4 regions of the Arthrobacter sp. Z1-9 genome follow, and region 1 is predicted to be linked to each of the others. Evidence: riboswitches for the same ligand, from Rfam matches in the RefSeq annotation. Region 1 holds a riboswitch; each other region holds the start of a gene.
What was found. A riboswitch is a leader RNA that binds a small molecule or an ion and turns the genes downstream of it on or off. The one in region 1 is predicted to bind S-adenosylmethionine.
Positions count from the first base shown of each region.

Region 2: linked by a shared signal. The riboswitch ahead of M1D93_RS18485 (DUF1737 domain-containing protein) and the one ahead of metX (homoserine O-acetyltransferase MetX) in region 1 are both predicted to bind S-adenosylmethionine.
Region 3: linked by a shared signal. The riboswitch ahead of M1D93_RS12260 (aminotransferase class V-fold PLP-dependent enzyme) and the one ahead of metX (homoserine O-acetyltransferase MetX) in region 1 are both predicted to bind S-adenosylmethionine.
Region 4: linked by a shared signal. The riboswitch ahead of M1D93_RS03540 (cobalamin-independent methionine synthase II family protein) and the one ahead of metX (homoserine O-acetyltransferase MetX) in region 1 are both predicted to bind S-adenosylmethionine.

Region 1 is NZ_CP096456.1:1,523,883-1,531,385, reverse strand. Features, by position in the region: gene M1D93_RS06975 (MFS transporter) at 1-105, opposite strand, end outside; gene metX (homoserine O-acetyltransferase MetX) at 287-1,402, opposite strand; SAM riboswitch class IV at 1,415-1,530, opposite strand; gene M1D93_RS06965 (bifunctional o-acetylhomoserine/o-acetylserine sulfhydrylase) at 1,626-2,951, opposite strand; SAM riboswitch class IV at 2,995-3,110, opposite strand; gene M1D93_RS06960 (VOC family protein) at 3,275-3,913, shown strand; gene M1D93_RS06955 (HNH endonuclease signature motif containing protein) at 4,152-5,651, shown strand; gene M1D93_RS06950 (CPBP family intramembrane glutamic endopeptidase) at 5,662-6,441, opposite strand; gene M1D93_RS06945 (DeoR/GlpR family DNA-binding transcription regulator) at 6,479-7,267, opposite strand; gene hutI (imidazolonepropionase) at 7,366-7,503, opposite strand, start outside.
Region 2 is NZ_CP096456.1:3,993,501-4,001,003, reverse strand. Features, by position in the region: gene M1D93_RS18510 (UDP-N-acetylglucosamine 1-carboxyvinyltransferase) at 1-360, shown strand, start outside; gene M1D93_RS18505 (glutamate--cysteine ligase 2) at 428-1,657, shown strand; gene M1D93_RS18500 (DUF1905 domain-containing protein) at 1,782-2,084, shown strand; gene M1D93_RS18495 (O-succinylhomoserine sulfhydrylase) at 2,157-3,365, opposite strand; gene M1D93_RS18490 (rhodanese-like domain-containing protein) at 3,366-3,776, opposite strand; gene M1D93_RS18485 (DUF1737 domain-containing protein) at 3,773-4,051, opposite strand; SAM riboswitch class IV at 4,065-4,179, opposite strand; gene opgC (OpgC domain-containing protein) at 4,467-6,890, shown strand; gene M1D93_RS18475 (twin-arginine translocation signal domain-containing protein) at 7,034-7,219, shown strand; gene M1D93_RS18470 (flavin monoamine oxidase family protein) at 7,195-7,503, shown strand, end outside.
Region 3 is NZ_CP096456.1:2,642,709-2,650,211, reverse strand. Features, by position in the region: gene M1D93_RS12265 (class I SAM-dependent methyltransferase) at 1-483, opposite strand, end outside; gene M1D93_RS12260 (aminotransferase class V-fold PLP-dependent enzyme) at 595-2,034, opposite strand; SAM riboswitch class IV at 2,071-2,184, opposite strand; gene hisN (histidinol-phosphatase) at 2,342-3,154, opposite strand; gene rsgA (ribosome small subunit-dependent GTPase A) at 3,203-4,318, opposite strand; gene aroA (3-phosphoshikimate 1-carboxyvinyltransferase) at 4,302-5,690, opposite strand; gene M1D93_RS12240 (DoxX family protein) at 5,698-6,246, opposite strand; gene M1D93_RS12235 (sigma-70 family RNA polymerase sigma factor) at 6,453-7,298, shown strand; gene rsrA (mycothiol system anti-sigma-R factor) at 7,295-7,503, shown strand, end outside.
Region 4 is NZ_CP096456.1:742,258-749,760, forward strand. Features, by position in the region: gene fbaA (class II fructose-bisphosphate aldolase) at 1-824, shown strand, start outside; gene M1D93_RS03530 (DUF3151 domain-containing protein) at 825-1,247, shown strand; gene M1D93_RS03535 (uracil-DNA glycosylase family protein) at 1,437-2,069, opposite strand; gene M1D93_RS03540 (cobalamin-independent methionine synthase II family protein) at 2,282-3,487, opposite strand; SAM riboswitch class I at 3,499-3,604, opposite strand; gene M1D93_RS03545 (M14 family zinc carboxypeptidase) at 3,850-4,911, shown strand; gene M1D93_RS03550 (adenylosuccinate synthase) at 5,175-6,464, shown strand; gene M1D93_RS03555 (IS30 family transposase) at 6,536-7,503, opposite strand, start outside.

The DNA of each region.
Region 1 (7,503 bases):
CTCAACAACGGTGCCGGCCATGGAGGCCGTAACGACTTTCTTCAGGCCTGAGGCCTTGACGTCGGTTTCCTCTGGCCGCCGTGCGGCGGAGCTTTCCGTACTCATTTAGTGAACTCCTTCGGCATCCTCTTCGACACCACTGGGACAGGCTGTGGCGGATACGCGTGATTTTGGCCACGAACCGCCGGGTCCCATTGAGTATGGTCTGCTTGTACGCCCAGCTCAACGGCGAATCATGCAGAGCCCATCTGCGTTAATGCACATATGTTGCCTTTTGCTGCGTGCGTTATGCCGAAAGGTGCTGCCGGAGCTGCGATCCCAGCTGCCCGATTTCGGTGAGGAACCCGTCATGGCCGATGGGCGCCTCGATGAGGTGGACGTCCACTTCTCCGGGGAGTGCCCGTGCCAGCTCCCGGGACTGGGACGGAAAGTAGAGCCGGTCCGAGTCCACAGCGGCGACAAAAAAGCGCGCGTTGGCACTGGACAGGGTCTGGGCGAGCGGCCCGCGTCCTCGGCAGATGTCGTGGCTCATGAGCGCCTCGGTGATGGCGATATAGCTGTTGGCGTCGAAGCGCTGGACCAGTTTGGTGCCCTGATGGTCCAGGTAACTCTCCACCTGGTAGCGTCCGCGGGCTGAGAGCTGCTCGCCCTGCAGCGGCGATTCGGGCGACTGCGGCGCGCGCCCGAACCGTCCGTCCAGCTCAACCGGGGAGCGGTACGTGATGTGGGCGATGCGCCGGGCCAGGGCCAGGCCTTCCTCGGGGGCGGGTCCGTTGTAGTAGTCACCGCCGTTGAAGTTGGCGTCCTGCCGAATGGCCAGGGTTTGTGCCTGGGCAAAGGCGATCTGCTCGGCCGTACTCGCGGCGCCCACGGAGATCACAGCACAGCGCTGCACCCTCTCCGGGTACGTAACGGCCCATTCCAGCGCGCGGGCCCCGCCCATCGAGCCGCCCAGCACGGCAAACCAGCTCCCGATTCCCAACTGGTCGGCCAGCCGGGCCTCTGCCACCGTGCTGTCCCGCAGGGTCACCAGCGGAAAGCGCGAGCCCCAGGGCGTTCCGTCCGGAGCCGGCGACGACGGACCGGTGGACCCGTAGCAGCCGCCCACGATGTTGATGGACACCACGAAGAAACGGTTGGTGTCCACCGGGGCACCCGGCCCGGCGAGTTGTTCCCACCAGCCGGGTTCCTCTGTGTCGCCGCGGGTTACGTGGGTGCTGCCGGTCAGTGCATGTTCGATCAGGACGGCGTTGCTGGCGTCATCGTTGAGGGTGCCCCAGGTTTCATAGGCCAGCGTGACGTCCGGCAGGTATCCGCCGGCTTCCAGCTTCAGCCCCCCGATGGAGGCATAGCGGACAATCCCGTGTTCGGGGACAGTGGTACGGGTGACGGTAACCGTCATGGCAAGACCTCTTCTACGCGCTTGCCCGCCGTCGAATGACCGGCAGGCCAGGTCTTCACCCGGGGCACCCCACCGCGGAAGGAGGGTTGCCGGCCAGCAAGCCGGGGCTGTCACTGGCACTCATGACCTGGTTCGAGTGTACGAAACAGGCCCTGCCTGCCGCCAAGAGTGTGACTGGTTGTGACTTCCCCGGCCCGCTGCCACGCTGCTGCCATGGGTTCGGTTAGGCGCCGGTGGCCTCCTTGGCCGCCCGGAAGCCGGCTTCAAGGTCAGCCAGGATGTCGTCAATATGCTCGATTCCTACCGAAAGCCGCACCAGGCCAGGGTTCACGCCTGCAAGAACCTGCTGCTCCGGCGAGAGCTGGCTGTGGGTGGTCGACGCCGGATGGATCACCAGGGAACGGACGTCACCGATGTTTGCCACGTGGGAGTGCAGCTCCAGTGCGTCCACGAAGCGCTTGCCCGCCTCCGCGCCGCCGGCAAGGTTGAAGGACACGATGGCACCGGTGCCCTTGGGGCCGTACTTGCGGCCGCGCTCGTACCACGGGCTGGAGGGCAGCCCGGCGTAGGCGACGGATTCGACGTCGTCCCTTGCCTCCAGCCACCGCGCAACTTCCAGCGCGTTGGCGACGTGGCGTTCCACCCGCAGGCTCAGCGTCTCCAGTCCCTGGGCGATGAGGAAGGCGTTGAAGGGCGATACGGCTGAGCCAAGGTCGCGCAGCAACTGCACCCGGGCCTTCAGGATGTAGGACAGGTTGGCGCCCAGGGCACCCTCGGCGCCGAGGTCCCGGGCATACACCAGGCCGTTGTAGGTGGGGTCCGGCGTGTTGAAGCCGGGGAACTTCGCGGGGTCCTTGCCGAAGTCGAACTTTCCGGAGTCCACGATCACGCCGGCGATGGCAGAACCATGTCCGCCCAGATATTTGGTGGCCGAGTGCACCACAATATCCGCGCCCCATTCCAGCGGCCGGATCAGGTACGGGGTGGACAGGGTGTTGTCCACAATCAGGGGAACTCCGGCCTCATGCGCAACGTGGGAGACGCCTTCGATGTCCAGGACGTCCTGCCGCGGGTTGGAGACCACCTCGCCAAAGAACAGCTTGGTGTTGGGCTGCACCGCGGCACGCCACTGGTCCAGGTTGTCCGGGTCCGCCACAAATGTGACGGAAATGCCGAACTTCTTCAGCGTGTGGGCGAAGAGGTTGTAGGTGCCGCCGTACAGGCTGGGGCTGGCCACAATGTGGTCCCCCGACTCGGCGACGTTCAGGACTGCAAAAGTTTCAGCGGCCTGGCCTGAGCTGAGCAACAGCGCTCCCAAACCGCCTTCGAGGCTGGCGATCCGCTGTTCCACAGCTTCCTGGGTGGGGTTGCCGATCCGGGTGTAGATGGGCGCCAGCTCAGCAAGGGCAAACCGGTTCGCTGCGCTCTCGGCGCTGGGGAACACAAAGGACGTGGTTTGGTAAATGGGGAGCGCACGGGCACCCGTGGCAGCGTCCGGCTCCTGCCCTGCGTGGATCTGGCGGGTTTCGAAAGACCATCCGTTGGACAACTAAGGCTCCTTTGACATGGGCCCGGCATGCTCGACGCACCGCGGGCCGCGCTTGCCATCCGGCCATTGCCGGACAGCCAGGTCCTCACCCGGGGCACCCCACCGCGGATGGAGGGTTGCCGGCCAGCGAGCCGGGGCTTGGCGCTGGCACTCATGACCTGAGCTCAGTGTAGGAACAGGCATGCGAGGCTGGACAGGATTGTGACGAACATAGTCCTTGCGGCCGCCGGCAGCGGACCCTGGATTAATGCCGCTTCGCAACACAGATCCCAGTAAGGCTACCCTTAGCTGAGAGCCCGATCACAAAGTGCCAAGATGTTGCCATGCGCATGGATCACGTCTCTTACGCCTGTGAACACGATGGCCTGGCTGCCACCACCGAACGTATTTCCTCTGCCCTCGGCGTTGAGGCAGTAAAGGGCGGGGTACACCCGCGGTTCGGAACCCGGAATATGATCATCCCGCTTGCGGGGCACAAGTACCTCGAAGTCGTTGAGGTCCTGGACCACCCGGCGTCGGACAAGGCTCCTTTCGGCCAGGCAGTGCGTGCACGGTCTGCGGCGGGCGGCGGCTGGATGGGCTGGTGCGTCGAGGTTGACGACCTGGTCCCCTTTGAAGAACGCCTCGGACGCTCCGCTGTCAACGGAAACCGCAAGTTTCCTGACGGCCGCGAACTCGTCTGGAAACAGATTGGCATCCTGGGTCTGATTGCGGACCCGCAGGTTCCGTACATGCTCAAGTGGGAGGGCGACCCGTCGCTGCACCCGTCCAACGCCTATGAAAGCAACGTCAAGATGAGCTGCCTGACCATTGCCGGCTCGGCAGCACGGGTGACCGAATGGCTGGGCGAGCCGGTGGAAAAGCCGCTCGAAGACGTTGCCGTGGAATGGGTGGCACCACACGGGACCCCCGGAATCCTTTCGGTGACATTCGAGACCTCCAGCGGAGCTGTCACGATCTGATCCTCGTTCATAGGCCCGGGCGCTTCTGCCCGGGCCTCGGCTTGGGCAGACTGCCCTTCTAAACTTCGGCCGCCATCAGCTTGTGACAACGGCGTCACCTGCCGATGGCGGCCGAATCCATGTCGTGGCGACATTGGTAGGGCCGGTGGAACCTGGATGCTGAGTCGACAGTAGGCCCCCCTTGCCAGCTATTGGAGGGCTACCGCAAATTGTCGTACCCCATCGCCATGATGGAGGTATGGAAACGAACCCGGCAGTGGCGCAGGCGGAGGAAGCCCTTGTCGCTGCTGTCGCTGCATTCATGGCGGCGCTGGCTGGCAGCGATACAGCTGTTTCCGGTGCCACTGGCGGACCCGATGCCGCGGGCATTCCTGAGGCTGTCGGGGTTGCTGGCGCTGGGGTGGGGTTTGATGCTGATCCGTTGCAGCGGGTTGCTGATCGGGCTTTGCATGTTCTTGCCGCGGTGGCCCGGTCCGAAGCGAAACTGGCGGCCGTGAAGGCGGAGGCGGTGGCGGTGTTTGCCGGGGCCACGAAAGTGCTGAATCCGCCGGCTTCGTCACCGTATGAGGCGACGGCGCAGGACCGGAGCCTGGTCGCCGAGGTCGGGTGTGTGCTGGCGATCGGTGACCGGGCCGCCGGTGCCCTGCTCGCTGACTCCCATACCCTCACCACGTCCCTGCCGAGGACCCTGGCGGCACTGCAGTCAGGCACGATTTCCTGGGCGCACGCCCGAACCATGGTGGATCAGACCGTGGGCCTTGACCCTGCCGGGGCGGCGGCTTTGGAGGCGCACTTCCTGGACCCGGAGGCCCCTGGTGCGGCCCGGCGGTGCCCGGTAGGGGAGATGCCGGCGTACCGGTTCAAGGCCAAGGCCAGGGGGTGGCGGGAACGCCACCACCCGGAAAGCCTGGAGAAACGGCACGCCAAGGGTGTGGCGGACCGGCGGGTCGAATACTGGCCGGACAACGACGGGACGGCCTGGATCGCCGCGTGCCTGCCCGCGGATCAGGCGTCCGCGATCTGGGACCGGCTCACCGACATCTCCCGGGACATGCAGGGACCGGAGGAATCCCGCACCCTCTCCCAGCTCCGGGCAGATGTCGCTGCGGGCTGGCTCCTGGGCGGCACGACCACCGGGATACCCTCACCCCGGGCCCAGGTGCTGGTCACCGTGCCGGTGTTCTCCCTGATGGGCCTGACTGATGAGCCGGCGATGCTGGACGGCTACGGCCCGATCCCGGCGTCGATGGCACGGGACCTCGTTGCCAAGGGTGCAGGCTCGTTCTACCGGGTGCTGGTGGATCCGCGGGACGGGGCACCGCTGGAGATCGGCCGCACCAACTACCGGCTCACGAAGGCCATGCGGAACTGGCTCAGCTTGCGGGACGGCAAATGCCCGTTCCCTGGCTGCAACAACCCCTCCCTGGACAACGAAGCAGACCACATCCTCGCTTGGCACAACGGCGGCACCACCGGCATCAGCAACCTCGGCCAGCCCTGCCGAAAACACCACAAACTCCGGCACACCAGCGGCTGGAAACCCACCCCCGCCACCACAACCGAACCACCCGGCTGGACCTCACCCACCGGGAGGCACTACAAAAGCGAACACCAGGACTGGGAACCACCACACTGGCCAAATTCTGCCGTGCCGGAAAGCATCCGCGCCTTCGATGACCTCCTGGAACTGTGGCCCCCACCCGATGACCCACTGGGCCGGGTCAGCCTTGCCTGGTGAGCTGGCCGCCTTACCCCAGCCCCACGGCCTTGCCGAACAGGCTGAAACCGACAAACGCCACGATGTCCAGCAGTGCGTGGGCAATCACCAGGGGCATAACGCGCCGGGTGCGGGTGTACAGCCACGCAAAAACGATGCCCATTACCACGTTACCGATGAAGGGGCCGAACCCTTGGTACAGGTGGTAGGTGCCCCGGAGCAGCGAGCTCACCATGATGGACAGCGGTACGCTCCAGCCGAACTTCCCGAAGCGGTTCAGCAGGTACCCCACCACAATGACTTCCTCCACCACCGCATGGCGCATTGCGGACAGGATCAGCACCGGCACCGTCCACCAGTACGCGTCCAGGGCGCTGGGAATGACGGCCGTAGTAATTCCGAGAGCCCTGCCCGCCGCATAAAGGCCAAGGGACGGGATCCCAATCAGCGCGGCCAGCCCCAGCCCCTGAAGCATGTCCGGCCCAGGCCGCTCGAAGTTGAATCCGAGCTTGCGGAAAGCCGAACCCGCGCTGCTGCCGTCGCCGGAGGAGGCCTGCCGCTGGTCAGTGAGGAAGTAGATCACCAGCAGCACCGGCACCAGCGCAAAGATGATGTCCAGCAGCTGGTACGTCAGGTCGAAGTACTCGCGGGTACTCTGCGACCGGTTCAGGGTGGAGGTGCCCTCTGCCAGGGGCGCTCGTGTCATCTTGTCCAGGAGCTGCACCACCGAGTACACGGCAGACTGGCCCAAGGACAGGCCCAAAACGATCCAGACTTCTATCCGCAGGCGACGGCGGGAGGGAACCAGCATGTACCCATCTTGCCTGCAGTTTCTGGATCCGGCCTGATTAGCCTGCGGCGACGATTACTTCCGTGCCGTTGGCCTCGAAGGCCGCCTTGTCGCGCGCCGAGATTCCCGCATCCGTGATCAGGCGGGTGAACTTGTAGCCGTCCATGGTGGCAAAAGCGCGCACCCCAACTTTGGACGAGTCAGCCAGCACATAGGAGACACGTGCCCTGCTGGCAAGCAAGGCATTGACGGACGCCTCCCCCTCCCCCGTGTTGGTAGGCCCGACGTCGGGGTCGATGCCGTTGACGCCGATAAAGGCGATGTCCAGCACCACCTTCTGCATGATGATGTCCGTGTAGGGCCCCACCAGTTCGTAGGACCGCGGATTAAGGATCCCACCGGTAACCATGACTTTGATGTTGGGCCGGACCGCCAACTGCCCGGCGATATTGATGGCGTTGGTAACTACCGTGAGCGTGGGCTGGTTGGAAGGTGCGTTGAGATCCTCGCGGGTGGCCAGAATCTGCGCCAGCGCGGTGCTGGTGGTACCGCCGCAAAGCCCGATCACGGCGCCGGGGGCAATCAGCGCCGAGGCCGCCTGGGCAATCTGCTCCTTCGCCTCGGCGTGATCGTCGCGGTTGTACCGGCCCGGCAGGTCGTAGGCCAACGCACCCGTTGTGGCACCGCCCCGGGTCCTGGTGAGCAGCCGGCGCTTCGCCAGGCTGTCCAGGTCGCGCCGGGCGGTGGCCGGGGAAACGTTGAGGGTGCTGACGATCTCTTCGACCTCCACCTGGCCGGTCCTGGCCAGGAGATCGAGTATGGCCGTCAATCGGTCAGTGCGGGTCATGCAAGGGCCTCCAGCTACTCCCGCCACCGGCTTCGATGACGCTTTCTGATCATAACAGAAGCCTAACGATCATCTAACGTCAGTTTGTCGGGGCAATCTCACCTTGCCCTCTTGCCAGCCCGCCATACAGCGTACGTCAGCGGCATGCCGGGACGGTACGCAAGGTGCGTCGCCGACGGTGCATTGAGCAGGTGAAGATCCGCCCGGTGTCCGACGGCGATCGAACCCACCGCGCG
Region 2 (7,503 bases), 1.9 Mb from region 1:
CTGAACATCGACAACCTGCCTTTCTTTGCAGTCATTGCCGCCAATGCCACCGGCCAAACCATGATCCACGACTGGGTTTACGAAAACCGCGCCATCTACCTCACGGAATTGAACCGGCTGGGTGCGCAGGTTCAGTTGCTGGATCCCCACCGGATCTATGTCAATGGGCCCACCAAGTGGCGCGCCGCGGAGGTGGGCTGTCCGCCGGCCCTGCGTCCCGCAGCCTGCCTGTTGCTTGCCATGCTGGCAGCCCGGGGGGTCTCCGAGCTGCGGAACATTTACGTCATTGAGCGCGGCTATGAGGACCTGGCGGAGCGGCTGAACGCTATCGGGGCCAAAGTGGAGTACTTCCAGGACTGAGCATTCACGCTTCGTCATGAAATTCTGAGGACCTTCAAAAGTCCTCCAGCTGCCGCAGAATGTGAGTATGCGAACATTCGGCGTTGAGGAAGAGCTCCTGATCGTTGATCCGGAAAGCGGGGAGCCGCTTGCCCTCGCTGATGCCCTGCTGTCCGTCCGCCGGTTGGCGGCCGACGACGCTCCGGACGACCCCCGGGACCTGGCAACCGAAGACAAAACCGCTTACGACGACGACGGGTTGGGCCTGAGTGCCGAACTCAAGCTGGAACAGATCGAGACCCAGACGCGGCCGTGCCTGGAGTACGGTGTGCTGCTTGACCAGATCCGGGCTGGACGGGCGCTCGCTGACAAGGCTGCCAGGAAACATGATGCCCGGATTGCTGCGCTGGCCACGTCGCCCCTTGGCCTGGCCAGCCACACCACCCCTGATCCACGCTATGCAAGGATGCTGGAACGTTTTGGCCTGACCGCTCAGGAACAGCTGACCTGCGGCTTCCACGTCCATACCTTCATTGAGTCACCGGACGAGGGCGTGGCTGTGCTGGACCGGATCCGCGACAAGCTGGCAGTCCTCACGGCCCTAAGTGCGAACTCGCCGTTCTGGAACGGGCTTCAGACCGGCTTCGAAAGCTACCGCACCCAAGCGTGGAACCGCTGGCCCACATCCGGTCCCGCCGGTATCTACGGGACATATTCCGCCTACCGGAGGGTGGTCACCCGTCTTCTGGACAGTGGAGTGATGCTGGACGAAGGGATGATCTACTTCGACGCCCGCCTGTCCCGGAACCATCCCACTGTCGAGGTCCGGGTTGCAGACGTCTGCCTCCGGGCCGAGGACGCAGCTCTTCTTGCCGTTCTCGTCAGGGCGCTGGTGGAGACTGCGAGCCGTGAGTGGCACGAGGGGGTTGAGCCCGCGCCGGTGCCCACCGTACTTTTGCGGATGGCTTCCTGGCAGGCCAGCAGCGGTGGACTCAGCGGGGAACTCCTGGACTTCGGTACGTTCCGGCCCGCGCGGGCCGCCGATGTAGTGCATTCCCTGGTGGACTACCTCGCCCCGGTATTGCAGGAGCAGGGTGAACTTGCACTGGTTTGCCAGGGCGTCGAGGACATCCTTGCGCGAGGGACAGGGGCAGCTGAACAGCGCCGCATCCGCGACCGGACTTTGGCCGCCCTGGCCCCGGAAGACCTGGGCTTTGGTGCGGTGGTCAAGCACGCGGTGGACGTGACGATGCGCGGTTCCGGCCATCTTTCAGCTGTCGACGGGTCCCCGGAGTTGCTGCGCGTCCGCCAGTCCTAGCAGGATCAATTCTTCCGCTCGCCTGGTGCTGCCTTCAGCGAGGTGGAAAGCACAACAAAAGCCTTTGACAGGAAAGAATCGACAGCCGGTGGCGCCCAGGCAGGAGGCGTGCCATACTCGGCGCGTGACGGCGTCCTACTCCTTCAAAGCTGAACTTTGGCTATATCCGGGCGAAGCGGGCTGGCATTTCCTGACCCTCCCGGCAGACGTCGCGGACGATATCCACGAACTAACCGCCGGCGCCAGCAAGGCATTCGGATCCGTCAAAGTGACTGCGGAAATCGCAGGGCACTCCTGGCAGACCTCGCTGTTCGCGGACCAGAAAGCCGCTTCGTACCTCTTGCCCGTGAAGAAGGCCATCAGGGACAAAGCCGGGATCAGGGAAGGCGACGAGGTGGCCGTCCACCTCTCCATCGAAGACAACTGATGAAACCCTCGCCCGTATATCCAGCGCAGGCGCCGGTGCCGGAGAGGAACTTGGCCGCAGCGCCAGGCAACTCTAGATCTGCTTCAGAGCCTGTTCGAGGTCGCCGATCAGGTCGTCCACGTCCTCCAGGCCCACGGAAAGCCGCACCACGCCGTCGCTCAGGCCGATTGCAGCACGGCCTTCCGGCCCCATGGCGCGGTGCGTGGTGGTGGCAGGGTGCGTAATCAGGGACTTGGAATCGCCAAGGTTGTTGGAGATGTCGATGATGCGCAGCCCGTCCAGCAGGGCAAAGGCGGCTTCCTTGCCGGAGCGGCCGCCGGACGGAGCAAGCTCAAGCGTGAGCACCGTACCGCCGGCGCTCATTTGCTTGGCAGCCAGCCCGTACTGCGGGTGGGACTTCAGGAGCGGGTACTTTACCCAGCTCACGGCAGGCTGCTGCTCCAGCCACTCAGCCAGCCGCAGGGCAGACGCCGAAGAGTGGTTGACGCGCAGGGCCATTGTCTCGAGGCCCTTGGTGAGCACCCAGGCGTTGAAGGCGGACAACGACGGACCGGTGTGGCGCATCAGCTGCTTGACCGGCCCCTCGATAAATTCCTTGGTGCCCAGGATGGCGCCACCCAGGACTCGTCCCTGGCCGTCGATGTGCTTCGTGCCGGAGTAGACGATAACGTCGGCCCCCAGCTGCCCGCAGCGCTGCAGCAGGGGAGTCGCAAAGACGTTGTCGACGACGACGGTGGCACCTGCTGCGTGCGCGAGTTCGCTCACCGCGGCGATGTCGACGATCTCCTGCATGGGGTTGGACGGCGACTCAAAGAAGACGGCAGTGGTGGGCTGGGACAGGGCGTCGCGCCACTGGTCCAGGTCCGGGCCGTCGACGAATACCGTCTCCACGCCCCACCGCGGCAGGATCTCGTTCAGGATCACAAAGCAGGAGCCGAACAGCGAGCGGGCGGCCACCACGCGGTCACCGGCAGCCAGCAACGCACCCAGGGCGGTAAACACGGCGGACATGCCGGACGCCGTCGCAAAGCACGCCTCGGTTCCCTCGAGGAGTCGCAGCCGCTCCTGGAAGGTGGCTACAGAGGGGTTGCCGTAGCGGGAGTACACAAATCGCTCGTCCTCCCCGGTGAAGGCACGCTCGGCAGCGGCTGCGGACTCGTAGACGAACCCCGAGTTCAGGAATACCGCCTCGCTTGTTTCCTGGAAGTTGGTGCGGTCCAGTCCGCCGCGGACGGCCTGGGTGTCGGGGCTCCAGCCGGCGGCGTCTTCGTTGAAGGTCACTTAGTTCTTTCCGAGGTTGGTGGGCAGGCCGCGGTTCTTCCAGCCGTTCACGGTGCGTTCGCCGTAACGGTCCGGCTCGCCCTCAAAGCCCTCCAGCACGTTGTAGGAGGTGAAGCCGGCCTGGGTGGCGGCAATGGCGGCCGCGATGGAACGCTGCCCCGAGCGGCACAGGAATACCAGTTCGGTGGCCGGATCCTCCGGAGCCTGCTGGCTCAGGTGGCTGATGAAATCGGGGTTGGGAATGCCTCCCGGAAACGTCCACTGGATGAACAGCGGATCATTGTCGGTGGCCTTGGTGTCGGGAATGCCGATATGGGCCCATTCGCCCTCAGTGCGCACATCCACCAGGATGGCTCCCTGCTGCAACTTTTCCCATGCCTCCTGGGGCGTCAGGTCTCCTGCGTAGCTCATGCGTGGCCCTCGCCGTCGAACTCGAGGTCTTCGCCAGCGGTTTCGAGGCTATCCACCGCTGTGGCCACGGCGGCATCGGCTGAAGCGATGGCCGCGGGCAGGACCAGGGCCTGGGCAACGATGACGCTGCTGCCGTTGAACGTTGCCGCCGGGCTCCCGTGCAGCACGTAGCCCTCGGCCAGGGCATCGGAAATCCGTTCACAGAAAGACCTGTCATCCGGACCGGTAACAAGCCGGTACGACAGTCTCTCTTCAGGGGCAGGTGCGTCAGACACGACGGATCTCCTTCTCTCACGCTTGCAACTCGAATCGGTCGATATGCCGAGTATTCACCTGAGGCACCCCGCCGCGAAAGGAGGGTTGCCGACCGGCCAGTCAGGGCTTGGCGCCGGTACTCATTACTCCCCAAAAACGTAACACTTGGCGCGCGGGGCAGCACCGCCGCCGTCGTCATGTTCCGTAACTGAACCGGGCGCGGTGCAGCAGGCGGTGATTTTTGCGGGGCAAGAGGAACGGACGACGGCGGCATCACCGCAGGTGGGCACGCTTTTCTTGCCCTTTCACGGACGGACCGCCGGATAAAGTTTCCTAGGGGCATTGCCTCATCATTGGAACCATCACCTGGGGGTCCCCATCAGCACGCGAACTGCCACGCCACAACACCGTACGGGTCCGTCTCAAGTACCCCGGCTGCGCGTGGCTGGGGCTGTCCTTGCCACACTGCTGATTGCCCTCGTGGCTGTGGTGCTGCCCGCGGGGTCGGCCCAGGCCGCGAGGAGCTTTCCGGAAGAGGGAAAGCCCCTGCTGGGCGCCCTTCTGGAATGGGGCGAGGACACCGCTGCCGGTTTCGCCGAGCGGCTGGGTGCCTCGCCGGCTGTTTTTGGCCACGACATAGCCTTTCCGTACCGCTCATCCGAGCAAAACGATATCGAGGGCTTCCTGGAACAGTCCTCGCTGCAGGGTGCCCACGCGATGCTCACCGTGAAGCCAACGGTGCCGCTGGACCAGGTCGACGCCGCGGCTGCGAAGTCCTTCGCCGAAAGGGTGTTGGAGCTTGCATCCAGCTTTAAGGGACAGCTGTTGATCCGGTTTGCTCCGGACATGAATGCAAGCTGGGTGGAGTGGGGACAGCAACCAGCCACTTACCGCTCTGCCTTCCAGACGGTCACTGCCGCCTTCCGGGAGGCCGGAGGCGGCGGCCGGACGCTTATGGTGTGGCAGCCCTATTTGGGCAAGGACTATCCCTTCGACCGGAACCGGAACGCACCCGCCCCGGGAAGCGACGGTTTCGCCCTGCTCGATACCAACGGCGACGGCGCCTGGAACGGGTCGGACGCGGCCTACGAACCCTACTATCCAGGGGATGAAGCGGTCGATTGGGTGGGGCTTACTGCCTTCCACGACGACACCGCCGGCGGTGCTGCCGTCAATACCGTCCCCCGTGCGGGCGAACTGCGGGAGATGCTCACGGGCTCCGGGGGTGAAAACTTTTACGCCACCTATTCCGGCGGACCTGACAAGCCTTTCCTCCTGCAGACCGCCGCTTTCTACAGCCCGGCCTCCGGCGGCGCATCGGAATCCGACGTCAAGGTGGCCTGGTGGGACCAGGTGGTTGGGACCGCCACTGCCGCTGAATTCCGGATGACAGGGGCTGTGGTGTGGGATGAGCGCACAAGCACCAGGGACACCGGGGTGGCGAGCATCGACTGGCTGCTCAGCGGAAACCCCGCCATTGCCCAGGCAGCCGTCGGCAGGCTGGAATCGTCCCCCATCGTCACAGGGCCGGTCACGGAAGTCAGCACAGGCACCGGGTACGTCCGTGCCAACACCCTCACCGGAGCCGCCGCCTGGACAGTAGGGGCGGCGCTTCTTATCCTCCTGGTTGCCCTGTGGCAGATCCCCGGCAGGGTCAATGCTGCGACAGCCTGGCAGTACAGGGATCCTTCCAGCAGGGACTCACGCGTGGACATGCTCCGCGGCCTGGCCATCGTGTTCGTTGTGGTCAACCACTTGGGCATGACCTCGCTGTTCCAGCTGCTCACGCAGGAAGCGGTGGGCTTCGTTTCGGGCGCCGAGCTGTTCGTTCTTTTCTCCGGCCTGGTAGTCGGCATGGTGTACGGGCCCAGAGCGAAGGATGACTTCGGAAAGGTGGTCGACCTTACCTCCCGGCGGGCGGGCAAGCTCTACCTGACGGCCCTGATAGTGCTTATTGGCGTCTTCCTGATGTCCTTGCTGCCAATATTCCGGACCGATGCCCTCACCACCTTCGTGGACCAGGGGACGGGCGGGGCAGGGCACGACGGCGCCGGCCGTACCTATGACCTGTATGCGGGGATGGAGTCCCTGTTCCAGTTCCCTGTGCCGCCGCAGGTGCTTCCTGCCATCCTGCTGCTGCAGTTCGGACCCTGGCAATTCAACGTGATGGGGCTTTACGTGGTGCTGCTCCTTGCCAGCCCGCTGCTCCTGGCTGCCCTTAACCGCGGCAAGGCAACGTGGGTGCTGGCCGGCACTTTGGTGGTTTACGGCGTGGGAGCGGCAACGCGGGTCCGGATCCTGCCGTCGCAGTTCGAGGACTCGTTCCCGCTGCTCGTGTGGCAGGTCCTGTTCGTCATCGGCCTCGTGGCGGGGTACCACCGGCACCGCGTCGTTGCATGGCTGGCCGGCCATGCCTGGGTGGTGGCCGCGTGCACAGTGGCCGCGTTCGTCTTCGCTTTCTTGTCCTGGGGCAACCCCTACCTGGCCAACGGCTTCGATCTGCGGCTCGCGATTGTTCCGGATGCGGCGTACCGGAACATGTACGACCTTTTCTTTGGCCGCACGTATCTGGCACCGGGCCGGCTGCTCAATGTCCTGGTCCTGGTGGTGGCTGCGTATGCCTTCCTTACCGCGTACTGGAAGCCGGTGCAGCGGGCCCTGGGCTGGTTCCTGATCCCCCTGGGCCGCGCCACCCTCTACGTGTTCATCATGCACGTGGTCCTGATTGCCGTGGTGGCCAACATTCCGGCGCTGCAGCAGGAGAACGTGCTGCTCAACACTGCCGCCTACGCCGTGGTGCTGGGGCTCCTCTGGGTCATGGTGCGGACCAAATTCCTCTTCCGCATCATTCCCACGTAGGGCATCAGCTGGAGTTGCCTGCGACCGGCGGGAAGCGTTTACTTCGCTGAAATCTGAACGCCATAACACCGACATTGTCACAGCATTTGACGAAACAATTCCCCCATACGCTCACCTCGTAACACTCCGGTGAAAGGGAAAAAATGACAGATGCGACTCGCAGGAACTTCCTCCGCTACGTGGGCATGGTGGGGGGAGCCGGGGTGATGTACGAGACCATGGCGGCGATGGGCCTGGCTCCAGATACCGCTGCCCCTGCCTACGCTGCCCCCGGGCAAACGACCTGCAGGGCAAGGGTAAGAGCGTGGTCATTTTGGGTGGCGGCATAGCAGGACTGACCACGGCTTATGAGCTGGGTAAGGCCGGTTACAAAGTCACTATCCTTGAGGCCCGGATGCGCCCCGGCGGACGTAACTGGACTGTTCGTGGCGGTACGGAGGAAACAGACCTCCGCGGAGTTACCCAGCGCGCCGCATTCTCGAAGGACCAGTACATGAATGCCGGCCCCGGCCGCATTCCCCAGCACCACATCACCCTGGACTACTGCAAGGAACTGGGGGTGGCGATTGAGCCGTTCACCAACCAGAACGCTGACGGTTATCTGTTCCGGGAG
Region 3 (7,503 bases), 1.1 Mb from region 1:
GTGCATGATCCGGGAGAGCCGGTGGACCCAGGGCACGGATGTGTCCAGCTGGTTCCAGACCAGGCCCAGCGTCCCGTGCGGGCGGAGGACGCGGGCCAGTTCGGAGCTGGCGGCCAGGGCGTCGCACCAGTGCCATGCCTGGGCAACACTGACGACGTCGAAGGCTGCGGCAGGCAGGCCCGTCGCCTCCGCGGTGGCTTGGACTGCCGTGGCAGCGGGATAGTGCGCCCGTAACTGCTCGAGCATGTCAGCAGAGGGGTCCACGGCCGTGACGGCCAGGCCCATGTCCAGCAGCAGTTCGGTGAACTTGCCGGTGCCGGCACCGGCATCGAGCGCCTCGCGGGCGCCCGGGGGCACCAGCCAGCGGGCTGATTCTTCCGGGTAGCCCGGACGGACCTGCTGGTAGTGCCGGCCGCCGTCCTGGAAGCTCTGGCCAAGCTCCCGCCGCCGTCCGTGATCAAGCCTGGGGCCACCCCGTACCACGCGTGGCCTCCTTCGTCCGATGCCCTTGGGTATCCTTCGAATGTACCGCAATCGCCGTAGAGGCAAGATCAGGAAGCAGAGTCAGCGCGAACCCGTAGCAGGCACGAGGGTTCAGTCGTCGATGCAGGGGGCAGCGCCGGCGGTTCCCGGCGTGTTGGGTGCCCAGTGCGGGTAGGTCCGCGTGTCGTTGGCAGGAACCCAGCGCCCCGCATCCACCACGTAGTCCCACCCGAGGCCGTTGCGGCGCAGCGACTCGATGCCGGCCAGGAGGCGTTCGGCATCCTCAAGACGTGAGCCGACGCCGAAACTTGCACGAAGGGAACCGGAGGGAAGCCCGAGCCGCTTCAGCAGCGGGTGCGCGCAGAAGCGGCCGTCCCGCAGGCCTACGCCGTGCTCAGCGGAAAGGTAGGCGGCCACAAGGCCGGCGTCATAGCCTTCCACGGAGAAGTTGACCACGCCGATCGTGTCCGTGTCCGGGTTGGTGTCCTTGAAGATCTGGTGCACGGTCACGCCGTCGATCGTCTGCAGGCCTTCCACCAGGAAGGAGCGGATGGCCGATTCGTGGGCGTGCCACTGTGCCTGGTCCAGCCCGGCGATCACCTGGGTGGCGCGGGCCAGGGTTGCTGCGCCAAGGACGTTCGGCGAGCCGCCCTCATGGCGGGCCGGGCCCGTGGCCCAGCTGACGCCGTCGAGCCTTGCTTCCTTCACGGCGCCGCCGCCGGCCAGATGGGGCGTTCCGGCGTCGAGCCAGTCCGGCCGGCCCACCAGCACGCCGGTACCAAACGGCGCGTAGAGCTTGTGGCCGGAGAAGGCCAGATAGTCGACGCCGTCCGCGGCAATGTTCACGCGGCGGTGCGGTGCGAGCTGGGCCGCGTCCACCACGATCCTTGCGCCGTGTTCGTGGGCAAGTGCGGCGAGGGCCCGGACGGGAAGAATTTCACCGGTGACGTTGGAGGCGCCGGTGACGGCGAGCAGGCTCACGCCGCCCTGTTCCAGCTCAGCGCGGACGGACTCGATAGTCCCTGCGATGGTGTCAGCGGCAACGATGCTCCGGTGGGGGACGCCCTGCCACGGCAGCAGGTTCGCGTGGTGTTCGATGTCCAGGTACAGGACGTCGCCGTCCGGATGTCCATCGGTGGCGGGGAGGCAGCCTGCCAGCAGGTTGAGGGAGTCTGTGGTGTTGCGGGTGAAAATTACTGAGTCATCAGGGCGGCCGCCCACGAAGTCCCGGACGATGCTGCGTGCGTTCTCGTAGACGGACGTGCTGATCTGGGAGGCGTAGCCGGCGCCGCGGTGGACGCTGGCGTAGAAGGGCAGGATCTCGTTGAGGTACGCCGAGACCACCGAGAGGGCGGGAGCGGAGGCGCCATAGTCGAGGTTGGCGTACCGGACATGCCCGCCGGAAATCAGGGGTGCCTGGATTTCCGCGCCGGTGACGGCGGCAAGGGGACGGCCGGCAACATCGCGGCGGGCATCAAAAAGGGCAGCGGCTTCAGCCTCGATGCTGTCAGGCTGGGCGGGGGCGTTGGGGGAGACGGTGGCAGTTGTCACAGAGACCTCACTTCGGAAAGGACTCCCTGCTCCGGGAATCCGCGCTTGCCGCATCCGTTCCGGACCGGCCTGGTCGTCACCCGGGGCACCCCACCGCGGTTGGAGGGTTGCCGGCCAGCAAACCGGGGTTTCGCGCTGGCACTCGTGACCTGGTTAAGAGCGTAGGACATGCGGCAGGAAGGTTTGAAGCCGGCTCGAATGTTAAGCGCTTTGTTACGCGGACGCTGAAAGTGCTGCTTTGACCGAAGAAACGACGGCGGGCGCCTCCTTTTGGAGGCGCCCGCCGCTGATTCTTCGGAGTAGTTCCCTAGAGAAGATCGTCCAGGTCAGGGTTCAGCCTGCGGAGTACCTCGGAGTGCAGGATGGAGTTTGTGGCCAGAGCGTTGCCGCCGAATGGCCCGTCCTCTCCTTCCAGGGAGGTGAAGCGGCCGCCCGCTTCGACCACGATCGGCACGAGCGCCGCCATGTCGTACAGGTTCAGTTCGGGTTCGCAGGCGATGTCCACAGAGCCTTCCGCCACCATGCAGTAGGACCAGAAATCGCCAAATGCCCGGGTCCGCCACACGTCCTCGGTGAGGCCCAGGAAGTTGTCCAAGCTCCCGCGTTCCTTCCAGCCGCCCAGGCTGGAGTAGGACAGGGATGCGTCGGAGAGGTTGGCGACGTTGGAGACGCGGAGGCGGGTGGCAGCAGCCAGGGACCGTCCCATGTAGGCGCCCATGCCCTTGGCCGCCCACCAGCGCTTGCCCAGGGCCGGGGCGCTGACCACACCAACAACAGGCTCGCCCTCATCAACCAGGGCGATCAGGGTCGCCCACACCGGGACCCCGCGGACGAAGTTCTTGGTGCCGTCGATGGGATCGATGATCCAGCGGCGGGATCCGTGGCCGGTACTGCCGAACTCTTCACCGAGCACGGCGTCGCGCGGACGGGAGCGGGACAACTGGCCGCGGATGGCTTCTTCCGCAGCTTTGTCCGCGTCGGTGACCGGCGTCAGGTCGGGCTTGGTCTCCACCTGGAGGTCCTGGGCCTTGAAGCGGCTCATGGTCTGGTCATCCACAGAGTCTGCCAGGACGTGCGCCAGGCGCAGGTCATCGTTGTAGCTTGAAGCGGGTTGGATCATGGTTCCAAACTACCGTCTGCGCGCGGTTCTGCTGGGAGATCGGCTTTGTCAGTTGACGCTGCCGAGCTCCTTGGCCTCCTGCGCCTCCTGCCGCGGGTCGGTGCCCAGGAGGCGCCGCAGGGATGCCAGCCGGGCTTCTCCGGTGGCTCCGGCATGCCCACCGCCCACCCAAGCGTCCAGCCCGCAGTTCACGGCCGTGGCGGTGTGTTTGCAGCCGCGTTCGCAGTCCTCGATGCCGGGGGAGAGGTCCGGGAAGGAGCGCAGGATCCGGTCCGGGTCCACGTGCGCCAGGCCGAAGGAGCGGATGCCAGGGGTGTCGATGATCCAGCTGCCGGCGGGTGCGTCTGCAAGCCTCAACGCCAGCGCGGACGACGACGTGTGGCGGCCCCGGCCCGTCACCGCATTGACCCCGCCGGTGGCACGTTCGGCCCCGGTCAGCGCGTTGACCATGGTTGACTTGCCCACGCCGGAGTGCCCCAGCATGACTGTCACTTTTCCGTCCAGGTAAGCGCGGAGCTCCGCGACGGCCCTGCTGTCCAGGCGCGCGGACAGGCCGTCGTCCGAGCGGGCATCGATCCCCGAAGCGCTGGAGTCGGCCGTCCGGCTGATGATCACGGGGAGGTCGAGGTGCGTGTAGTTGGACAGCAGCTCGGCCGGATCCTTGACGTCAGCCTTGGTGACCAACAGGATTGGCTCGATCCCGGCGTCGTACGCCGCCACCAGGGCGCGGTCGATGAAGCCGGTGCGCGGCTCGGGGTTGGCGGCAGCCACCACAACCACCAGTTGGTCCGCGTTGGCCACCACGGCGCGTTCCACGGGATCGGTGTCGTCCGCGCTGCGGCGCAGCAGCGTCCTGCGGTCCTGGATCTTGACCAACCGGGCCAGGGTGTCCGGTTCGCCGGAAACGTCGCCCACGAGGGAGACGAAATCGCCCGCCACGACCGGGTTGCGGCGCAGCTCCCGCGCCCTCGCTGCGATGACCACTCGTTCGTTGCCGGAGTCCTCGCCCACCACGGCCGTGTACCTGCCGCGGTCAACGGTGATGATCCGTCCCGTCACGGCGTCGTCGTGGCTGGGCCGGTCCTTGGTGCGGGGGCGCGAACCCTTCTTGCTGGGCCGGATGCGGACATCCGATTCGTCCCAGGAATCAGTGCTCCGCGCCACCGGTTGAACCTTCCGCGCCCGTAGCGGGGCCTGCCTGGCCAAGCATGTCCGCCCACAGCCGGGGAAAGTCCGGCATGGTTTTGGCGGTAGTGGCGATGTCCTCCACCTGCACACCCTCCACTGCCAGGCCAAGGATTGCGCCGGCGGTGGCCATGCGGTGGTCGGCATAACTGCGGACGACGCCGGCGTGCAGCTTGGCAGGCCGGATCACCAGGCCGTCGATGGTCTCCTCGGCATCACCGCCAAGGCGGTTGATCTCGGTCACCAGTGCGGCAAGCCTGTCGGTTTCGTGCCCGCGCAGATGGGCAATGCCGCTCAGCCGCGAGGGCCCGCTTGCCAAGGCGCACAGCGCAGCGACGGTCGGGGCCAGCTCGCTCGTGTCCGCGAAATCCGCGCCCTTGATCTCCGGACCGCCCGTGACGGTGAGGACGCCGTCGCGCAGGCTAACCTCCGCGCCCATCTCGGCAAGAATGGTCCGCCAAAGATCCCCTACCTGTTGCGTCTGTTCGGGCCAGCCGGGAACCCGTACGGTACCGCCCGAAGCCAGGGCCGCGGCAAGGAACGGACCGGCGTTGGACAGGTCCTGCTCAATCCGCTGGTCGAAGGCCCGAATGGGACCGGGTGCAACAACCCAGTGGTTGGGAACCGAATCGTCAACAACAACCCCGGCGCCCCGCAGGACGGCGACGGTCATGTTGATGTGGTCCAGGCTCGGTACGGGTTTCCCTACGTGCTCGAGGTGCAGGCCCTCAGTGAACCGTGCCCCCACCAGGAGAAGTGCCGAGACGAACTGTGAGGAGGCGCTGGCATCGATGACCAGGTGGCCGCCGCGTACTTCTCCGGTGCCTTCCACTGCAAACGGCAGTGACGACGGCGTGCCGCCGCCTTCAGCGGAAACGGCCACTCCCAGCGCCTTGAGCGCCTCGATGATGGTTCCCATGGGCCGCTTCCGGGCGTGGGGGTCGCCGTCGAACAAGCTGGCGCCGTTCCGGAGCACCGCAAGTGGCGGAACAAATCGCATCACCGTGCCGGCCAGGCCGCAGTCGATCATGGTGGAGGTCGGCGCAGCAGCCGCCGGCAGCGGCAGGACCTCCAGGTCCGGCCCGAAGGCCCCGTCCCCCGGCACCTCGGTGATGGTGGCGCCAAGCTGGCGGAGCGCGTCAATCATCAGAGCCGAATCCCTGGAGTGCAGCGGCGCGCGCAAACGTGACGGGCCGTCAGCCAGGGCGGCAAGGACCAGGTACCGGTTGGTCAGGGACTTCGAACCGGGCACCGTGACGGTGGCATCCACCGGGCGGGACGCGAAAGGTGCGGGCCAGTGGGGGAGGGATGCTCCGGAGTTGTCGAAGGTGGCGGCGGCTGCGGCGGTCATGTCCTGCTTATGCCCCTTTGGCCTGTTCAACAGCGCGGCGTACAGCCTTATCGGCCTTGGAGAGCTTCTTGTTGGTGGTCTTCCTGGCGTCTGCGGCAAGGTGGGTGGCACCCTTCCGCGCGTCTGCGGCGAAGTGCTCTGCGCGCCAGGCGAGTCCGGGCTTGCCTGCCGTGTCAACGGAAGCAAGCAGGGCTCCGCCGCTCAGTGAAAGGTTCTTGAGCAGCTGGTTGCGGCGGTTTCCGCGGCCTTCCTTGCTGCTGATGTCCGCGCTGCGCCACTCGACAAAGGTATTCAGAAGGGAAATGACGGTCAGTACAGTGGCTGAAAGCCGGGAAAATTTCCCGAGTCCAAAGAGGACGCCCGCGCCCACCTGCGTGCCACCGATAACCCGTGCCAGCGTCTTCTCGTCAGTACGGAACGGCAGCGCCGCCGTTGCCTTGCTCAGCAGGGGTGACAACTGCTGGGCGGTGTCGTCGGCGTTCTTGAGCTTATCCATTCCGGCAAAAACAAAACTGGAAGCCAGCATGGGCCGGGCGAGTGTGCGGACAAAGGTCATGAGTTTCCTCCTGGCTGGACGAACCGCGTCGGCTGCGGCGAAGTCGGTTCTAGTCTTGCACTTTTGGGGAATATTTGCCCAAGGCCCGGGGTTATGGATGCTGGGTCCGCGAGAGCTGGACCCGAACCACAAAGCACCGGACAACAGAGCGGAGTTGGCCCTTGAGGCGGGTGTTGGACGGAATTGAAGCGGCAGGCCCGGTGGCAATGGACTCGTTCGAGGACGAACCCCCCGGGTACGGCACGCCGCGTGCGCGGAGCCTGACAGTAGACTTGAAGGCAATGAGCACCTTGGATCCGGCCGTTTCGGCCATGTATGAGGCTTCCCAAAGCGAAGCCAAGAGCAGCGCTGACGCACAGCCCGAGGCCGCGGAGCCATCGGCAGATTCCCCGCGGCCCGACGCGGAAACCACCGAAGAGGTGGTGGAGCTTTCCACGGAATCTGCGGAAGAGCGCCGCGCCCGGTTTGAGCGTGACGCAATGCAGTATGTCGACCAGCTGTATTCGGCCGCGATGCGCATGGCCCGGAACCCTGCTGACGCGGAGGACCTCGTCCAGGAGGCCTACACCAAGGCCTTCTCCGCGTTTCACCAGTACAAGCCGGGAACCAACCTCAAGGCCTGGCTCTACCGGATCCTGACGAACACCTATATCAATCTGTACCGCAAACGGCAGCGCGAGCCGCTCCAGTCCAACTCGGACACCATCGAGGACTGGCAGTTGGCGCGGGCTGAGTCACACACCTCCAGCGGGCTCCGCTCCGCTGAGGCAGAGGCGCTGGATCACCTGCCCGATTCAGACGTCAAGCGCGCGCTCCAGGACATCCCCGAAGAGTTCCGCCTGGCGGTCTACTTCGCGGACGTCGAGGGCTTCGCGTACAAGGAAATTTCAGACATCATGAACACGCCCATTGGCACTGTGATGTCCCGGCTCCACCGCGGCCGGAGAATGTTGCGGGACATGCTCGGGGAGTACGCCGCCGAGCGGGGATTCAAAACGGCCGCAGGTCCGCAGGACGCGGCGGAAAGCACACAACAGGAGAACAGGAAATGAGCGACTGCCAGGGATTGGGCGACTGCGACGACACCCGGATGCAACGCATCTATGAGTATCTGGACGGTGCCTTGACCCGTGAGGACATCACGGAAATAAAGACCCACCTTGATGACTGCCCCGAATGCACGGAGCAGTACGACCTTGAGTGCGTCATCCGCAACATGGTCAAGCGTTCCTGCACTGAGGCTGCTCCCGAGAACCT
Region 4 (7,503 bases), 780 kb from region 1:
AGGATATGGTTGCAGGCTCCCTGGGCTTCGCCGCCTTCGCCCGTGAAGTGGCGAAGAACTACAACGTCAACATCGCCCTGCACACGGACCACTGCCCCAAGGACAAGCTGGACGGTTTTGTGCTGCCCCTGCTCGCAGCGTCCGAGGCTGAGGTCAAGGCCGGCCGCAACCCGTTGTTCAACTCCCACATGTGGGACGGCTCCGCTGAGACCCTGCAGGAAAACCTGCGTATCGCCCGGGAGCTGCTGGAGCGCACCGCGGCCGCGAAGATGATCCTTGAGGTCGAGATCGGCACCGTGGGCGGCGAAGAGGACGGTGTTGAGAACGAGATCAACGAGAAGCTTTACACCACCGTCGAGGACGCCCTGGCCACCATTGATGCACTTGGCGCCGGCGAGAACGGCCGCTACATCACCGCTCTGACCTTCGGCAACGTCCACGGCGTCTACAAGCCCGGCGGTGTTAAGCTGCGCCCGGAGATCCTCAAGGACATCCAGGCCCAGGTGGGCGCCAAGATTGGCAAGGACAGCCCGTTCGACCTCGTGTTCCACGGCGGTTCCGGCTCCTCGGACCAGGAAATCGCCGACGCTGTTTCCTACGGCACCATCAAGATGAACATCGACACCGACACCCAGTACGCCTACACGCGTCCGGTGGCGGACCACATGTTCCGCAACTACGACGGTGTCCTGAAGGTCGACGGTGAAGTGGGCAACAAAAAGACCTACGATCCCCGCGTCTGGGGTGCCTCCGCTGAAGCCGGCCTGGCAGCCCGCGTGGTGGAAGCCACGAAGCAGCTCGGTTCGGCCGGAAAGACTTTCTAGATGTCGGACGAGTTCCGCAAGAACCTGATGGGCCCCGAGCCCACGCTCCTGCCTGCCGAGACCGAGGTCTACCAGCAGCTGGAAGCAGGCCAGGAAGCCCTGGACCTGGTGGAAAAGCACCCCACATCCTCGCTGCTGTGGGCCGTGCTGGCCGAAGAGGCCTGGGCTGAGGGGCGAACCATCGATTCCTACGCCTACTCGCGGGTGGGCTACCACCGCGGGCTGGACTCGCTGCGCCGCAACGGCTGGCGGGGCGTTGGCCCCATCCCGTGGGAGCACGAGCCCAACCGCGGCTTCCTGCGGGCGCTGTACTCGCTGGGGCGCGCTGCCGCCGCGATCGGCGAGGCGGAGGAGCCGGAACGGATCGAGAAGTTCCTGAACGATTCGGACCCCACGGCGAAGGCAGCCATCGAAAGCAAGTAATACAACGCGGGGTCGCTTTCCGCCCTCTCCGATAGCCGGATTCGGCTGGACGATCCCCACCGCCTCCCTCGCTTCGCTGCGCTCAGCCAGGGAACCCGGGCGGCGGAGGCCCCTTAGGCCGACGACGGCCGGTCACCTTTTTGAAAAGGTGACCGGCCGTCGTCGAACTTTAAGGCTTCCGATGGGGAACTAGCTGGATTTCTGCAGGCCCGTCCGGGCCATCGCGTCGGCGTAGGCCACGCGCATGTCCTCGAGGTACTCCTCCTGGCGGGCAGGCGACCCGGCGAAAGCGCGGCCGCTGAGGGAACGCACCTTGTAGGTCTTCAGGCCGCGGCGCCAGAGCAGCGGCACTTCGGTCTTCAGCAGCAGGTTGGCCAGGCGGTTGGCCTCCGTGCCGTGTGCCACGATCACCGAGGCGCGCGGAACGAGTGCCAGAAACTTCAGCAAAGGCTTGAGGCCCGCGGAAATCTGGTCGGGCGTGAATTTCCCGTTGGCCTCTCCGGCGACATGCCAGGGGTGGACGTTCCAGGGCATAACGAACTCCGGCCGCAGTCCCAGCTTCCACTGGATCCCCAGCATCCGGGTGGCGGCGTCGTGGTCGCCGGCGGTGATGAAACCGGACGGGTCGGCCTCACCGATGTTCGAGTACAGGCTGATGATGCGGCATTCGTCGACGTCGTGCATGGGGTCCACGTAGGGCACGATGGTGCCGGGCTTGGTGTCCTGCAGGGAATCGCACAGTTCGTTGACGGCTGCAACATTGGGTTCGTAGCGGCGGTTCAGAAGCTGCTCATGGAAGGTTTCGGGTGCCAGGGCTGTCATGTAGTGCTGGGTCTCCTGCGGGGATTGGTGTTGCTGCCACCGCGAAAATGGGCGCACGATGGCGCAGCAATCCGAAGTGGTTGAAATGGGGCGGACCGATTCCTGGTCGGCCTTTACCAGTTTAGCAAGCCCCGCGAAACGAAACGCCGGTCCCGTGCACCCAAATCCAAAAGGGCACGGAACCGGCGAGTTCAGCGTTTATTGTCCGGTGGCTACCAGAGCCGCTTGGTGGCCCGGCGCGCACCCTCTCCCAGGGCTTCCAGCTTCGCGAAGGCGATCTGCGGATGGACCCTGCCGCCCAGGCCGCAGTCGGTGGAGGCGGTGACGTTCTCACGGCCCACAACATCTGCGAACCGTACGATCCGGTCCGCCACCAGGTCCGGGTGCTCCACCACATTGGTGGCGTGCGAGACGATACCGGGGATGATGACCTTGCCCTCGGGGAGCCTGGTGTCCTCCCAGACCCGCCACTCGTGCTCGTGGCGGACGTTGGCAGCCTCGAAGGAATAGCCCCCGGCGTTGATCTGCAGCATGGTGTCCACCAGGTCCGCAAGGGGAAGGTCGGTGGTGTGCGGGCCGTGCCAAGAACCCCAGCAGAGGTGGAAGCGGACCTGCTCTTCGGGAAGGCCGCGGAGGGCGTAGTTCAGGGCCTCCACGCGGATCTGGGTGAACTTGAGGTAGTCGGCCACGCTCGGCTCGGGGCTGATCTGGTCCCAGTTCTCGGCGATGGAGGGATCGTCGATCTGAAGGATCAGGCCGGCGTCGATGATGGCCTTGTACTCTTCGCGAAGCGCGTCGGCGAAGGCATAGATGTACTCCTCCTCCGTGGCGTAGTACTCGTTGGTGATGCGGGACGCGCTGCCGGGGGAGAGGGCCGCGACGAACCCGTCCTTCAGTCCGGTGGCGGCCAGGCCTGCCTTCAGGTTAGCGATGTCGGAGGCGACGGCGTCCTGGCCTGTGTAGACGAGCGGTCCGGTGACCTTGGGGAACGGCTTGGGGCCACCGGTGAAGATGCCGCTGGTGGGATCGTTGTAGGCCTCGGCAAAGTTGGTGCGGTCGCGGCGGTGGATGAAGCCGGTCAGCTGGACGTTGCCCGGGGTGGATTCCTTCGGTTCAACCGCCCACTTGGCGTCGTTGTCCAGTTCCAGCCCGCCCATGCGCGCGAAGGAGTAGGACCACCAGGCGCCGTAGTCCACAGCAGCGGACATCGCGTGCCCGTATTCGCCGTCGTTGGGGATATCAATGCCCAGACTTTCCTGGCGCTGGACCAGGTCCACCACGGAAGCGGTGAGCAGTTCGTTATAGCCCTCTACGTCGGCAGGGTCCGCTTCGCGTGCGGCGTTGGCGGCAATAAGTTCTGGGGTACGGGGCAATGATCCGGCGTGGGTGACGCGGATGTGGTCAGTGTTCAGGGACATGCTGGAATTCCTTTCCATCGGTCCTGGCAGTAGCACCTTCGCAGGCAGGACGTACCTGCGCTATGTGGGTTGCTGCGGCGTCATCGATCCAGGTCTCTCGGCCGCTCCGGATGGGTTCTCTCACTTAAATGCACCGGTACGCCCGGGAGCAAATCGGCTTGCGGATTATGTCGGGCGGAACTCCGGGCGGTGCCGCCCAAAACCAGGGCCGGAAACCCACGTTTCAGAACGTGATAACTGACTGCAGATCATTGTCATATCCATTGACAGGATTGGTCCAGGTTGGTTGGCTTTTGTCACAGCCCACATGGGGGACATTGCGGGCTGGCCCCAGCTGATGCATTCGAAAGAGGTAACGCCCTGTGAGAAAAACCCTGGCAACCTTCAGGACTTTGGCAGTTTCCGGAGCCTTGGCACTGGCAGCAGTGGCCGCGCCGGCACCGGCGATGGCCGTGGGCGAAGGCCCCAACTATGACGGCGACGGCCAGATCACCACATCGAAGCTTGCCACGTACGAGCAGATGGTCTCCTTCCTCAAGGACCAGGACGCCCGCCAGGGCGCCATGGAACTGGAGGTCATCGGCCAGACCGTGAAGGGCCGGGACATCCACCTGGTCAAATACATGACGGATCCGGCCAAGCCCACCATTCTCTACCTGACGCAGCAGCACGGCAACGAGCAGCTCACCACCGAGGGCGCGCTGGAATTCGTCAAGCACCTGGGCACCGGCAAGTCCGCAGGCGTTCTCGACGGCGCGAACATCCTCATCGTTCCCATGCTCAACGCGGACGGCGCCATGGGGGACGTGAACTTCCCGCTGGATGATTACCTGGCCAAGGGGGACCGCAACATGACGCGGTACAACGCCGAAGAGGTGGACCTCAACCGCGACCACGTAGCCAAGCTCCAGCCGGAAACGCAGGCGCTGCACAACAACGTGATGCGCAAGTACCGGATCGACTACATGATCGACCTGCACCACCAAGGCACCCGCAGCGAACGCGACGGCAAGCTGGTCTCCGGGTCCATCCTGTACCCCACCACGCCGAACGCCGATCCCGCAGTTGTCGAAAAGTCCAAGCAGCTGGGCGCCGTCGTGTTCCACAACGTCGACTCCACCGGCTGGGGCCACCTCGGCAAATATGTGGGCGGCAGCGCCGAGACGATCAGCCGCAACGGGATCGCCGTGGAATACGGGATCGCGACACTCCTGTTTGAGATGCGCGGCATGTCCGACCACTACCTGGACGGCTACGCCCTGGGGCTGCGGAGCAACGGATACCTGATCAAGCAGACCGTCACCACCCTGACTGCCACCGCCGCTGCGATCGCTGACGGATCAATCGCCGACGCCGACACCTCCTTCTGGGACAGCCTGGCCACCCAGACCTCCCGGCCCGGTGAGGAAGCCGACGACGAGTAGCACCGCTGCTGACAGTCCGCCGCGGTCCTTCGCCCTGCAGGAGTCCTTTACCCTGCAAGAAGGACCGCGGCGGTCCAGCGAGTGGACAAAGTCCCTCATCGGCTAAACTTGGGTGGTAAGAGCCCCGGAACTCTTGCGTCGCTGTGCCGCCCCGCGGACCAGCGAAGGCCGGTCCATTCGGGGCATTCTCATGAACGGCGCTCCACCAGGCGAGCCACGAAGTGGCCCGGCCCGGGCAGCCCGAACGAATGGGGGAGGATCCCATGCCAGCAATTGTGATCGTAGGAGCCCAATGGGGCGACGAAGGAAAAGGCAAGGCGACCGACCTGCTGGGCGGCCGCGTTGACTATGTCGTCAAGCCCAACGGCGGCAACAACGCCGGGCACACCGTCGTCGTAGGCGGTGAAAAATACGAACTCAAGCTGCTTCCGGCAGGCATCCTCAGCCCCAACGCGGTCCCCATTATCGGCAACGGCTGCGTTGTTAACCTCGAGGCGCTGTTCCAGGAGATCGAAGGCCTCGAAGCCCGCGGTGCGGACACCTCCAAGCTTCGCGTTTCCGCGAACGCACACCTTGTTGCTCCCTATCACCAGGTGCTGGACAAGGTGACGGAGCGCTTCCTCGGCAGCCGCGCCATCGGAACCACCGGACGCGGCATCGGCCCCGCGTACATGGACAAGGTGGCCCGCCTGGGCATCCGCGTCCAGGACGTGTTTGACGAGTCAATTCTCCGCCAGAAGGTGGAAGGTTCACTGCGCCAGAAGAACGAACTCCTGGTCAAGGTCTACAACCGCCGCGGTGTGCTGGTGGATGAGATCGTGGAGTACTTCCTGTCCTTCGCCGACCGGCTCCGTCCGCTGGTCATCGACAGCACCCTGGTCCTGAACTCCGCCCTGGACGAGGGCAAGGTAGTCCTGATGGAAGGCGGCCAGGCTACCTTCCTGGACGTGGACCACGGAACCTACCCGTTCGTCACCTCCTCCAACCCCACGGCCGGCGGCGCCTCCGTGGGTTCGGGCATCGGGCCAACCCGCATTTCCCGCTCCATCGGCATCATCAAGGCCTACACCACTCGTGTTGGCGCCGGCCCGTTCCCCACGGAACTCTTCGACGAGATGGGCGTCTACCTGCAGAAAACCGGTGGCGAGTTTGGGGTCAACACCGGCAGGCCGCGCCGCTGCGGCTGGTACGACGCCGTCCTGGCCCGCCACGCCTCACGCGTCAACGGCTTCACGGACTACTTCGTGACCAAGCTGGACGTCCTCACTGGCATCGAGCAGATCCCGGTGTGCGTGGCCTATGACGTGGACGGCGTACGCCATGACGAGATGCCCATGACGCAGACCGAGTTCCACCATGCAGTGCCGATCTTCGAATACTTCGAGGGCTGGACAGAGGACATCACCGGTGCGCGGACGCTGGCGGACCTGCCGGAGAATGCACGAAACTACGTCCTGGCCCTGGAGAAGCTGTCCGGGACGCGCTTCTCCGCCATCGGCGTTGGACCGGACCGGGACCAGACCATTGTGGTAAACGACCTCATCAACGACTGACGCGCCAGGAATTACGACGGCGGCGGGCCACCTTTCGGGCGGTTTCTAGGGGTCGTTGCAACACCTGCTGGTTAGGTGGTTAGTAGTAAATCACGTAAACGCTCGGCTGGGGTTTTCCAGCCGAGCGTTTTGCGTGGGCGGCCGTTGAGTTCCTGCGCGACGTGCTCGAGGTCTTCGGGCCCGTAGGCGGACAGGTCGGTGCCATTGGGGAAGTACTGGCGCAGCAGCCCGTTGGTGTTCTCGTTCGAGCCGCGTTGCCAGGGGCTTGCGGGGTCGCAGAAGTAGACGGGCATGTCGGTGGCCAGGGTGAAGGATCGGTGTCCGGCCATTTCGGCGCCTTGGTCCCAGGTCAGTGAGCCGCGCAGGTGTGCTGGCAGGGTGGCCATGGTCTTGACGAGGCCATCGCGGACGGTTTCAGCGGTGTGGTCTGCGGGCAGGTGCACGAGCATCACGTACCGGGTGGTGCGTTCAACCAGGGTTGCGATGGCGGACTGGTTTAGTGTCCCGGTGATCAGGTCGCCTTCCCAGTGGCCGGGGACGGCACGGTCCTCGACCTCGGGCGGTCGTTCGGAGATCATGACCATGGGATCCGTGAAGCGGGAGATTCGCTGTTCGCCGGTGTTATGGGGTTTGCGGCGGGTCCGGCCGGTGCGCAGGGCTGCCTGGACTTCGCGTTTGAGTCCGCCTCGGGCCTGGACGTAGAGGGCTTGATAGATCGTCTCTGGGCACACACGCATCTCCGGCAGTTCGGGGAAATCTTCGACCAGCGTGTGGCTGATCTGCTCTGGAGACCAGCGTAGGAGCAGTTTCTCTTTCACGTAGTTGCTCAAGTCCGATTCACCAGCCAGTTTCGCGGTCTTGGGCCGGGCGCGGCGTGAGGCAGCTTGACGTTGCGCGGCATACGGCTGGTAACCAACGCCCGGGTGGCCGTTACGGGCGATTTCCCGGCTAACGGTCGACGGCGATCGCTGCAACACTGCCGCGATTGAACGCAGCGAGGCCCCAGCGGCGTTCAGGTCCCGGATGGTTTCGCGTTCTT